DNA from 3 places in the Methylophaga sp. F-2 genome. Region 2 is predicted to be linked to each of the others. Evidence: predicted binding sites of a transcription regulator. Region 2 holds the regulator's gene; each other region holds the start of a gene.
The links. The regulator FNR, encoded in region 2, switches genes on or off when oxygen is low (the NO sensors DNR and NnrR bind a similar motif). The targets are predictions, from matches to a motif close to TTGATNTANATCAA.

Region 1 (4,062 bases), 130 kb from region 2:
CAGAGCCTGAGGCCACCAGAATACGCACGCTGTTATTGGGGAGTTCTAAACCACTGGCGAGTAAACTGCCGCTGGCAGCACCCAGATGAACCCCCGGACCTTCACGACCCACAGAGTGGCCGGTAATAATGGCGATACTGGTGCCGATAAATTGGCGAACCGCATTTTGCCAGGGAAGCCGGCCTTCATAGGAGGACAGCCGTTCGATCACATGCAAAATACCGGTATTGCGTTGCTCTGCATCCAGTCCACGAAATAATAGACCAATCAATAAACCGCCGATAATCGGCATGGCAAGTAACCAGTACCACGGCAAAGAGTCATAACTATCGACTTCACCAGAAGGGAATAGCAGCATCTGACCAGAATCAATGGTCAGGCGTAACAGAATGATGGCCAGACTCGACAGTAAACCGGTGATGACCGCAAGCACATAAAGCTTGACGCCCAGTCGACCAAAGATAAAGTACTGTCGGATTTTTTCCAGCATATTCCCTATATAACTTTGGAAAATCGCTGCCTTGCTTGTTGACAGTATTTATCAAACACCATGCAGATATTACGTATTAACAAGCGGCCAGCGGGTAAGACTTCTATAGAGTCCCATTTATACTGCAACAGGCCGTCTTGGGCAAATTGTTCTAGGTCGGCAATGGCATCTGAAAAATAGTCGTTGAAGTTGATCTGATAGGCTTTTTCAATGGCGGGTATGTCCAGGGCAAAATCACAGATAAGACGGGTGATGATATCGCGACGACATTTATCATCCTCATCCAGCTCTACACCACGTAATACCGGCAATTTTCCCGCTTTGATCGCCTCATCGTATTCCGGCAGTGTTTTCACATTTTGCACATAGGCATCACCGACTTTGCCGATAGAGGTCACACCCAAACCAATTAGATCACACTCTGCGCGGGTCGAGTAACCTTGAAAGTTGCGATAGAGCTGTTTGTTTTGTTGGGCTAGTGTGAGTTCATCATCAGGTTTGGCGAAATGGTCCATACCTATATATACATAACCTGCGGCAGTGAGTTTATCGATGGTGCGATGCAGAATTTGTAACTTCACTTGTGGTGGTGGGATATCGGCCGTGGCGATTTGGCGCTGAGTTTTAAACAAGTCAGGCATGTGTGCGTAGTTAAACACAGATAAACGATCCGGGCTGGCAGCAATCACCTTGTCTAAGGTGTCGCTAAAACTTTCCACGGTCTGATGTGGCAGGCCATAGATCAAATCCAGGCTGATGCTACGAAAACCTTCACGACGGGCGGCGTCTAGAATGGAGAATGTTTGTTCTTCTGTTTGAATCCGGTTAACTGCTTTCTGCACTTTAGGATTGAAGTCCTGTAAACCGAGGCTGATGCGGTTAAAACCCAGTTCTCTTAACAGTTTGATGGTGGCGTCATCCGCTTCGCGGGGATCAATTTCAATTGAAAACTCGCCTTTGTCATCATCTGCCAAGGTGAAATATTTCCGTGTCTGCGCCATCAGTTCACGCATTTGTTGATGCGTTAAAAACGTCGGCGTGCCGCCGCCCCAGTGTAATTGTTCTACCACACGGTTTGTGTCAAACAACTCAGCCTGCATGCGAATTTCTTCATAGAGATTTTCCAGGTAAGGCTGAGCATGCTGGCGGTTTTTGGTGATGATTTTATTGCAGGCACAATAGAAACAAACCGTATCGCAGAATGGCACATGGAAATATAAAGACAGTGGGCCGCCACGCTGATTTGATAAGGCAATATGCTGGGCATAAGTGTCGGCAGTAAAACCATGATGAAATTCGACTGCCGTCGGGTAAGAGGTATAACGCGGGCCAGCTTTGTCGTAACGGCGGATTAATTCGGCATTAAATTCAATCGCATCAGTCATGGTTTTGTTCCTAAATAATGTGTGCAAAGTATAACCAGCGAGGATTTGTGCTGTTTTAATATCCGAACAGATCTTGACCTGGATCAAAGCTGGCGCTGGCTACGGACTGATGAGTGGAGAAAAAGAATCGCTTTGCCTATATAAATCATCGATTTTGATGGTTTGGAAAAGCCGTTATCTACGGTATTATTAGCCTCTTTTTTAAGCATCTCCGGCAATCATCTATGAAAGTATTAGTCATCGGTAGCGGTGGGCGCGAACATGCACTCGCCTGGAAACTGAATCAATCTCCAAAATGTTCTCAAGTCTTTGTCGCACCCGGTAATCCCGGCACGGCCAGTGAAAGCAATATCAGCAATGTGGATATCAAAGTCGAAGATATCGCCGGGCTGGTGAAATTTGCTCAGGACAATGCGATTGATCTCACCGTGGTCGGGCCGGAAGTGCCATTAACCATGGGCGTTGTCGATGCGTTTGAAGCAGCGGGTTTACGTTGTTTTGGTCCATCAAAAGCGGCGGCACAATTAGAAGCCTCAAAGAGTTTCACCAAAGACTTTTTGGCTCGTCATCAAATTCCAACCGCGGCTTATCAAGTATTTACTCAGGTTGATGAAGCCAAAGCGTACATTCAAGAGCAGGGCGCACCCATTGTGGTAAAAGCCGATGGTTTAGCTGCGGGTAAAGGCGTGATTGTAGCGATGACCGAAGCCGAAGCCATTGCTGCGGTAGAAGATATGCTGTCTGGTAATGCCTTTGGCGACGCCGGTAGCCGCGTGGTCATTGAAGAATTTATGACAGGCGAAGAAGCCAGCTTTATTGTGATGGTCGATGGGGAACATATTCTGCCACTCGCAACCTCGCAAGATCACAAAGCACGTGATGACGGTGATAAAGGTCCGAACACAGGTGGTATGGGCGCATACTCTCCAGCTCCAGTGGTCACCGATGAAGTGTTTACACGCATTATGGACGAAGTGATTGAGCCTACTGTTAAAGGCATGGCGGCTGATGGTCGTCCTTACACCGGCTTTTTGTATGCCGGTTTGATGATTGATGAAGCCGGTGCGCCGCGTGTGGTTGAATATAACTGCCGTTTTGGTGATCCCGAAACCCAGCCTATTTTGATGCGTTTGCAATCTGACCTTATCACCTTATGTGAAGCAGCTTTAGATAAACGCTTGAATGAAGTCGAAGCTGAATGGGATCCTCGTGCAGCTATCGGTGTCGTGATGGCCGCAGGTGGTTATCCCGATAGTTATCGTAAAGGTGATGTGATTACTGGTATTGCCGACGCTGAGAAAAATGGCAGCAAAGTGTTTCATGCTGGCACAGCGAGTCAAGGTGATGATGTGGTTACGGCTGGCGGTCGTGTGTTATGTGTGACCGCACTGGGTAATACCGTGGCAGAAGCGCAAAAGTCGGCTTATCAGGCATTGGATCACATTAAGTGGAAAGATGCGTATTTCCGTACCGATATAGCCTACCGCGCTGTGGCACGTGAGCAGGGCTAAATTGACGGCTTAAGAAGGTAAAAAAGGGGTTACTGGTTAACCCCTTTTTATTGAGTGACATTAGGGTATTCAATCACTGTGGTCTGAATAGAGGCGAGAACATGACAAATACTTGGCGATTACGAGAAGCGGTAAAAACCCTGAATGCCGGTGGCGTTATCGGCTACCCGACAGAGGCGGTGTTTGGTGTGGGCTGCGATCCCTGGGATGAACAAGCATTATTGCGTTTATTAGAGTTGAAACAACGTCCCTGGCATAAAGGCCTTATCCTCATCGCATCAGACTTTAATCAGTTACAAGATTTTATTAAACCCGTTGATGCCAAAGTGTTAGCCGAACTGAATAAAACCTGGCCCGGCCCGGTAACGTGGTTACTGCCAGTGCGTGAAGAAGTCCCGATGTTGTTAACGGGCTTACACGATACCATTGCCGTGCGAGTGACGGCGCACCCACAAACCCGTGCTTTGTGTGAAGCCTTTGGTGGAGCGATTGTCTCTACCAGTGCCAACCTCAATGGCTTACGACCAGCGATGAATGTGCATCAGGTTCGCTGGCAATTGCCTGAGCTGGATTATGTGTTAGCGGGTAGTTTGGGCGGCGCCAAAAAACCAAGCCAAATCAGAGATGCACAAACAGGAGAAATTTTACGATGAGTAGACCGGATATTGATGCCGTT
Region 2 (4,062 bases):
TTGCGCAGATAAATCTTCTACTGGATACCTTACTTGCATCATTTTTAGTTACTGGCAGTATTTCCTGGTTGTATTATTCAGACCGACTTGTTGAGTTTCCATTGGGTGTTTTTGGAATCGCTTTATCTACTGTTATTTTACCGAGCCTATCTAGAAAACATGCAGCCAAGACCACAGAAGAATTCTCAGACACTATCGACTGGGCCTTACGCTGGGTGTTTCTTATTGGAACACCGGCTGCAATAGGGCTGATTTATTTAGCTGAACCTTTGTTAATGACATTATTTCAATATGGAGAATTTACAACCGTCGATTCTCATAAAGCTTCTTTGAGTTTAATGGCCTATGGCTTAGGTCTATTACCGTTTATATTTATCAAAGTCCTGGCACCAGGCTATTACGCCAGACAAGACACAAAAACCCCTGTCAAAATAGGCATTATTGCCATGATCAGTAATATGGGGCTGAATATAATCCTGATGATCTATCTTGAGCACGTGGGCTTGGCTTTAGCGACATCATTATCAGCCATACTTAATGCTGGCCTGCTTTATCAAGGTTTAAGAAAGCGCGGTGTTTATTCTCCAAACCCTGGCTGGGCACGATTTTCATTGAAATTAATTATCGCGAATTCAGGTTTATTGCTGTTTTTATTCGCCTTGAATCCGGTATATAAAAACTGGGAAATGTGGGATGCTTTACAGCGAGCCAGTCATTTATCTGGATTAATCGTGGGTGCAGCTGTGATTTATTTTGTCTTACTACTCATCTTACGTATCAATCTAAGAAGCTTAGTTAGACCAATCAACAGATAAAAAAAAGGCCCTCCGAAGAGGGCCAAGCACTACGAGGACATTAATTTCTTAGAAGCGGCGTCCGATACCAATACCCCAAACAAATGGGTCGATATCAGCGTCAATTTTTGCTGATGCTGCCGCTGCAGTATTTTTGAAATGTGCAGTGGTATCAATATCAATATATTTCACATCAAAGTTCACAAACCAGTCATCATTTAAAGCCACATCAACACCTGCTTGTGCGGCTAAACCCCATGAGCTATCCAGTTTCACTTTTGCACCAGACTGGTCTAGAACATTACCTGCTACTTCTTCATCGAAGAAATAGGTGTAGTTAATACCCGCACCTACATAAGGTCTAATATTCGAGTCCGGCATAAAGTGATATTGCAGCGTTAAAGTAGGTGGCAATACTTTAGTATCAATAACATCACCTAGAGCTGACCAAGATTTCTCACCTTTAACAGTGTGATTTGAATAACCTAGGATTAATTCTACACCCCAGTTTTTATGGAGCATGTAAGTGATATCAAGCTCTGGAACCGTATCAGAGTTAACACTAACGCCTTTTGTGCCTTGGTCAACACCATTTAATGTAAGTGTTCCACTGTCATCATTAGGATTAACGTTGATAATACGACCACGAACTAACCAGTCACCTGCTTCATAAGCCATGGCAGGAGCGGCAAGCGTAGACATGCCTAGAGTAGTAAGTAGTGCTGCAGCAAGTGTTGTTGTTTTCATTTTTTCCTCCTCGGACAAACTATGTTCTGTAAGACATGGTTTGAATTTTACGGAGGTGTGGGGTTAATGCATTGACCTGGATCAATAAAGCGAGCGCTTACCAATTTTTACCGGAATTACCCACATAATGTTTTTAATTTTTCAGTGTCACGCAAAGAAATAGATTTGTTTTGAATATCGATCAAGCCTTCATCCTGAAAGCGCGAAAAAAGCCGACTGACGGTTTCAACAGCCAGACCCAAATGATTAGCGATATCACCACGTGACATACTGAGCTGAAATTCACGTGCAGAAAAGCCACGATCCTGGAAACGACGCGAAATAGATAATAAAAATGTCGCCAGTTTTTCTTCAGCCGTTTTTTTGCCTAATAAAAACATCAGACTTTTATCACCAGACAGTTCTTTACTCAAACGTGACATCATCTGTACTTGAAGTTGAGGCATATTGGTGCCCAACTCTTGCAACATATCGAAAGGTAATTCACACACACTACTGCTTTCTAATGCTTTTGCGTTAGAACGATAAGCCTGTTCATAGATAGCATCCAGACCAACAAACTCACCCGGAAAATAAAATCCGGTTACTTGCTCGCGACCGTCAACCGCAGAAACCGTTGTTTTAAAGGAACCAGAACGAACAACATAGATAGAATTGAACGGTGTCTGGGTACTAAACAGTGGCTGACCCCGGGAATAACTCTGACTGCGCTTGATGATTTTATCTAATTGAATCAAGTCGTTATTGTGTAAACCAAGTGGCAAACATAAACGATAAAGTGAACACTCCTGACAAGCGAGATTATGTTCATGTTCGACTTTAGCGAGGTCCTGAAATAGTGGGGTAACGTTGCCTAACTGGGTCATTGCTAATCCTATATAGTGAACGTTGACTATAATAACGCTTCAAACCCTTGTTCGAAACAGTTATTATCTCCTTTTATTACTAATTTTCAGGAAATCAAATGACCACTCGTAGCGCGTCAGTTGCGCGAAACACACTGGAAACGCAGATCGAAGTTTCAATCAATCTGGATGGTAGCGGTCAATTCAATGCCGAAACGGGTGTTCCGTTTTTAGATCACATGATGGATCAAATAGCCCGTCATGGCTTGTTTGATCTGAATGTTAAAGCAAATGGCGACTTACACATCGACGCTCATCACACCGTTGAAGATGTAGGCATCACAATCGGTCAGGCCTTAAAAAAAGCATTAGGTGATAAAAAAGGGGTTGTTCGCTACGGACATGCCTATGTGCCGCTAGATGAAGCATTATCTCGCGTTGTACTTGATCTTTCTGGTCGTCCTGGACTCGAGTTTGATGTCACATTTACCCGCGATAAGATTGGCGAGTTTGATGTTGACCTGTTCTACGAATTCTTCCAAGGCTTGGTAAATCACGCCGGCATTACACTACACATTGATAATCTAAAAGGCCGCAATGCTCATCATATTGCTGAAACCATTTTCAAGGCATTTGGTCGAGCATTACGAATGGCTGTTTCACTGGATCAGCGCGCATTAGAACAATTGCCTTCAACTAAAGGTGCTTTATAATCTTTTTAAAAGAATTATTAGCCATAAATTATTAAGTAAATAAACAGGTTTAACATGCATCGCATAGCAGTGATTGACTACGGCATGGGTAATTTACGCTCTGTCTCAAAAGCACTAGAAGCAGTTTCCAATAATGCCTCTGTTGTTGTTACGTCAGATCCTCAGACCATTCTTTCTGCCAGCCATGTTTTATTTCCAGGTGTTGGAGCAATACGTGATTGTATGGCAGAACTAAAACATCTGGAACTGGAACACGTTATCAAACAAGCTGCTCAGGAAAAGCCTTTTCTTGGAATATGCTTGGGGATGCAGGCCTTATTGACTCATAGTGAAGAAAATAATGGCGTCAATACACTTGATATTTTCACTGGCGAAGTCAAATTATTTCAGCCTGCCAAAAATGCTGATGGCGAAAAACTCAAAGTCCCACACATGGGATGGAACGAGGTTCATCAAACCTGCTCACACCCGTTATGGAAAGGCATAGAGCAAAACAGCCGTTTTTATTTTGTACACAGTTTTTATGCTGTTCCTGAAGACAAACAGGTTATCGCTGGCACATCTGCCTATCCTGATGATTTTGCCGCCGCACTGTATAAAGACAATATCTTTGCTGCTCAATTTCACCCTGAAAAAAGTCAGCGTGCTGGGCTTCAGTTATTAGAAAATTTTGTAAACTGGGACGGTCAGTCGTCCTAATCAACATCAACAAACGGAGTAAGATTATGTTGTTAATCCCTGCCATTGATCTCAAACAAGGTCACTGCGTGCGCTTGCGTCAGGGGCGAATGGAAGATAACACCGTGTTTTCAGAAGATCCTGTTGCCGTTGCCCGTAAATGGGTAGAAGCGGGAGCCAAAAGACTTCATATGGTAGATTTAGACGGTGCTTTTGCTGGTAATCCGGTTAATGCTGAAGTTATCCATGAAGTTTGCAAAACATTTCCTGAGCTAGATGTACAAG
Region 3 (4,062 bases), on a different contig from region 2:
CATGTGCCATCATCATGCCATGACGTCCAGCCGCAAGAGAGGTGACGATAGTGTTGATATCACCGCCGTACAACCAATCATCATCGGCCAGAATAGGATAGCCAGAGTTTTTAGCTGGAACACCACCACTACCATGACATGCAGCACAGTTATCACCAAATAAAACCTTGCTCGAACCTACTGCGTAGTTTCTCATTTCGGTGTCAGCAAGGATTTCTTCAGCCGTCATTGAAGCTAATTTTTCTTCATATGGGGCTCTGACGTCCTGAACTTTTGCCATATCTTCTTTGTACTCTTTGATTTGAGTCCAGCCTAACAATCCTTTCGTACTGTCATTAATTAATGGCAGCGATGGATAAAGGATAAAATAGACCAACACTAACAAGCCACTCAAATAAAGGGCATTTGTCCACCAACGTGGAGGTGGATTTTCTAACTCTCTGATGCCATCCCATTCGTGCCCTGTATCTGGCACTTCATTAGGATTCTTTTTATTATCAGCCATCATCATTTCTCCGAATTTGTATCGTCATCGTCCTGCAGCATAGTGCGGTGAGACTCTATTTTGTCTTTATTTTTAGGGTTAAGAACCCAAAAATAGAGCACCACCATCAGTATAAAAATTACAACTGTAAACACTAAGCCAAACCAGTCGGTTGCTGTCATTTCACTCCAATTAGTATGAAAATACTCTTGAAGTTTACTCACGATATGACCTGCCAGGCTCAAAGTTGACCATTGTTCCCAACACTTGCAGATAAGCAACTAACGCCTGCATTTCAGTTTTACCTTCAACTTCTGCAGCAGCATTATCAATTTGCTCATCCGTGTATGGAACGCCTAAGACTTTCATCGCCCGCAGACGTTTTTCAATTCCATTGCCATCAATGGTTGCATGTTCTAACCATGGATAACTTGGCATAACAGACTCAGGTACAACCGAACGGGGGTTATGTAAATGCTGAATATGCCATGCATCAGAATATTTTCCACCAACACGGGCTAAATCAGGTCCAGTACGTTTTGAACCCCATTGGAAAGGATGATCATACTTTGACTCTACAGCCAGAGAGTAATGACCGTAACGATCTTTTTCATCACGAAAAGGACGGATCATTTGTGAGTGGCACAAATAACAGCCTTCACGTTGATAGATATCACGACCAGCTAATTCAAGTGCCGTATATGGGCGAACTGTTTTCAGCTCTTCATACTCAGGATGCACTTGATCCTCAAAAGTGGTTTTGAGGTAAAACAGAGGAACGATTTCTACGATACCGCCTACAGAAACAACCAATGCCGTTGCTAACACAAGCGCCCAGATATTTTTTTCCAGTTTTTCTTGAAAGGTAACTGGTTTATTAGAATTATGATCAGACATTCCAGTCTCCTTAAATGTTAGCCGCAGTTGCCATTGCAGCCGATGGCTTAGCAATAGCACGACGGATAGTCACTGTAACGTTGAATAACATGATGCAAGCACCTGAGAAGAATATCAGTCCACCCATAGCACGCATTGCATAGTAAGGGTGCATTTGAGCAACTGACTCAACAAAGGTGTAGGCCAAGTTACCGTAGTCATCATATGCACGCCACATCAGGCCTTGCATAATGCCGGATACCCACATAGCTGTGATATAAACCGCTGTACCAATTGTGGCCATCCAGAAGTGGAGATTCACTAGACGGATTGAGTACATGGTTGTTCCCCACATACGTTCAACCATATGATAAAGCGCACCGATAGACACCATCGCTACCCAGCCTAATGCGCCTGAGTGAACGTGACCGATGGTCCAGTCTGTATAGTGTGATAATGCGTTAACAGTTTTTGAAGCCATGACTGGACCTTCAAAAGTTGACATCGCATAGAATGCTAAAGAGACAATCAGGAAGCGTAAGATATAATCGGTACGCAGCTTGTCCCAGGCTCCACTCAATGTAAACATACCGTTGATTGCACCACCCCATGAAGGAATGATCATCGCTAATGATATAGCGGCACCTAATGAACCAGTCCAATCAGGTAACGCAGTATATTGAAGATGGTGAGCACCTAGCCAAACATAACCGAAAACTAATGCCCAGAAATGGATGACAGATAAGCGGTATGAATATACAGGGCGATTCGCTTGTTTAGGAACAAAGTAGTACATGATTCCCAAAAAGCCTGCAGTCAGGAAGAAACCAACCGCATTATGACCCCACCACCACTGAATCATGGCATCTTGAACACCTGAAAACAGTGAATAAGATTTAAATAATTCAACAGGGATAGCCAAGCTATTCACAACATGCAGATAAGTAATCATGACCATCATCGCAATGAAGAACCAGTTTGCAACATAGATATGTGAAACTTTGCGAATTGAGATTGTCATGATGAAGTTAAAGGTATAAACCAACCATACCGCTGCAATCAGAATATCAATCGGCCATTCTAATTCCGCATATTCTTTTGATTGAGTGTAACCAAGAGGTAAGGTGATTACAGCACCAAGAATAACGAGATTCCAGCCCCAAAACGTGAACCAGGCTAACTTATCACTCCATAGACGCGTACGACATGTGCGCTGTACGATGTAATAAGCTGTTGCCATTAGTGTTGAACCACCAAAAGCAAAAATAACCGCATTGGTATGTAAAGGACGTAAACGACCAAAACTGATATATGGATTATCAAAATTCAGGACTGGCCAAGCCAATTCTGAGGCGATATAAACACCGATACCGGTGCCAACGACCAAGTAAACGCATGCCATATAGGCAAACCACTTGACCACTTGAAAGTTATATTGTTGTTGTTCCGCTTGCATAGCGACCACACCTTCTCTCTTTGGAAAACTCTCTCTCAACTTTGCTGAAAACCACACAACAAAATCAGGACCCTTTTCTACATGCTTCAATGAATATCGAAAGCAGTTAGAATTTTACATCAATCATTAGAATTGCTTCACATCAAAACATTGATCTAGATCAAACGTTGTGTGATAAAGCTCATTGTGCTGTGAAATGCCCCACCCCGCACGTAACAGGGAATTTTCCTAAGAACAAAATGTCCGGTCAAGTTGGTCACTGTTGGCACCTGACATAAAACCTATATTTATATTAAAAAAACAAATAGTTACAAAAATCCGTTAAAAAAAAAGAAATATGGATAGTGTCAAGATAATGAATGATTGCGGCTTATTAAATTTGCTCGTATTTAAGGACTGAGGATCAGTACCACTGAACGTTCTTCTGCTAACAGTAAATTGTATGTATGGCAGGCAGATGACAATGTCATAAACTCTGTTCCGATACCTTGCTCGTTGAAATACTTGGCTGTGTTTATCAGGGGAAAAGAAAGGCCGGCTTCAGTCGCAAAAATAATTACTTCTGGAGCCAGCGCTTTTAAAGCAGACAGAGTATCTGCTGTTAGATTTTGGATATTAGTGACGTCAATATTTTCTATTATTTGATTTGGCGTCAAAACAAACCCGAGGTCATAAGACTTAAGAATTTGTGTATTTTTCTGGCGAACAGTGACTGACTGTTCATCATATGAGTGGATTTGGTTAAATTCGAAAACCGCTTCCTGGCTCAGTTTCATCTGTTCTACTGCTGATAACCTGCCGCATCGTTGACGCGGTCACGCAACTCTTTACCAGGCTTGAAATGCGGTACATATTTTTCATCTAACTGAACAGATTCACCACTTTTTGGGTTACGCCCAACACGTGGTGGTCGATGATGTAAGGTAAAACTACCAAACCCGCGAATTTCAATTCTATCTCCTTGTGAAAGGCTATCGCTCATCTGTTCTAAAATGAGTTTAACTGCAAGCTCAACATCACGATAGTTCAATAGAGATTGTTTTTCAGATAAAACTTCAATCAAATCTGATTTGGTCATGTCTTTAAAATTCCTGGAATAATGCGCTAAACACCAATATCAAATATCGGCTTTAATCTTCTGAATCTGTTAGAGAAAAACCCCTGACAAAGTCAGGGGTTCATCTTTAAATTGAAAAACGATTAATTGTCTTTCTGATCCATTTGTTCTTTCAGCAAATCACCCAGA

Region 1: hemN (oxygen-independent coproporphyrinogen III oxidase) is a predicted target of FNR. The motif match lies at 1,949-1,962, and genes of this name have one in related genera.
Region 3: ccoN (cytochrome-c oxidase, cbb3-type subunit I) is a predicted target of FNR. The motif match lies at 2,967-2,980, and genes of this name have one in related genera.

What each region holds. Positions count from the first base shown of each region.
Region 1 covers NZ_JBSXOF010000015.1:274,987-279,048, forward strand. The annotation lists gene AC13DA_RS03655 (chloride channel protein) at 1-490, opposite strand, end outside; gene hemN (oxygen-independent coproporphyrinogen III oxidase) at 496-1,875, opposite strand; gene purD (phosphoribosylamine--glycine ligase) at 2,100-3,386, shown strand; gene tsaC (L-threonylcarbamoyladenylate synthase type 1 TsaC) at 3,488-4,039, shown strand; gene hemF (oxygen-dependent coproporphyrinogen oxidase) at 4,036-4,062, shown strand, end outside.
Region 2 covers NZ_JBSXOF010000015.1:144,363-148,424, reverse strand. The annotation lists gene murJ (murein biosynthesis integral membrane protein MurJ) at 1-815, shown strand, start outside; gene AC13DA_RS03035 (OmpW/AlkL family protein) at 864-1,541, opposite strand; gene fnr (fumarate/nitrate reduction transcriptional regulator Fnr) at 1,658-2,407, opposite strand; gene hisB (imidazoleglycerol-phosphate dehydratase HisB) at 2,506-3,099, shown strand; gene hisH (imidazole glycerol phosphate synthase subunit HisH) at 3,154-3,798, shown strand; gene hisA (1-(5-phosphoribosyl)-5-[(5-phosphoribosylamino)methylideneamino]imidazole-4-carboxamide isomerase) at 3,825-4,062, shown strand, end outside.
Region 3 covers NZ_JBSXOF010000016.1:327,138-331,199, reverse strand. The annotation lists gene ccoP (cytochrome-c oxidase, cbb3-type subunit III) at 1-505, opposite strand, end outside; gene AC13DA_RS05880 (cbb3-type cytochrome c oxidase subunit 3) at 508-666, opposite strand; gene ccoO (cytochrome-c oxidase, cbb3-type subunit II) at 701-1,381, opposite strand; gene ccoN (cytochrome-c oxidase, cbb3-type subunit I) at 1,392-2,816, opposite strand; gene AC13DA_RS05865 (MTH938/NDUFAF3 family protein) at 3,206-3,592, opposite strand; gene AC13DA_RS05860 (integration host factor subunit beta) at 3,598-3,894, opposite strand; gene rpsA (30S ribosomal protein S1) at 4,017-4,062, opposite strand, start outside.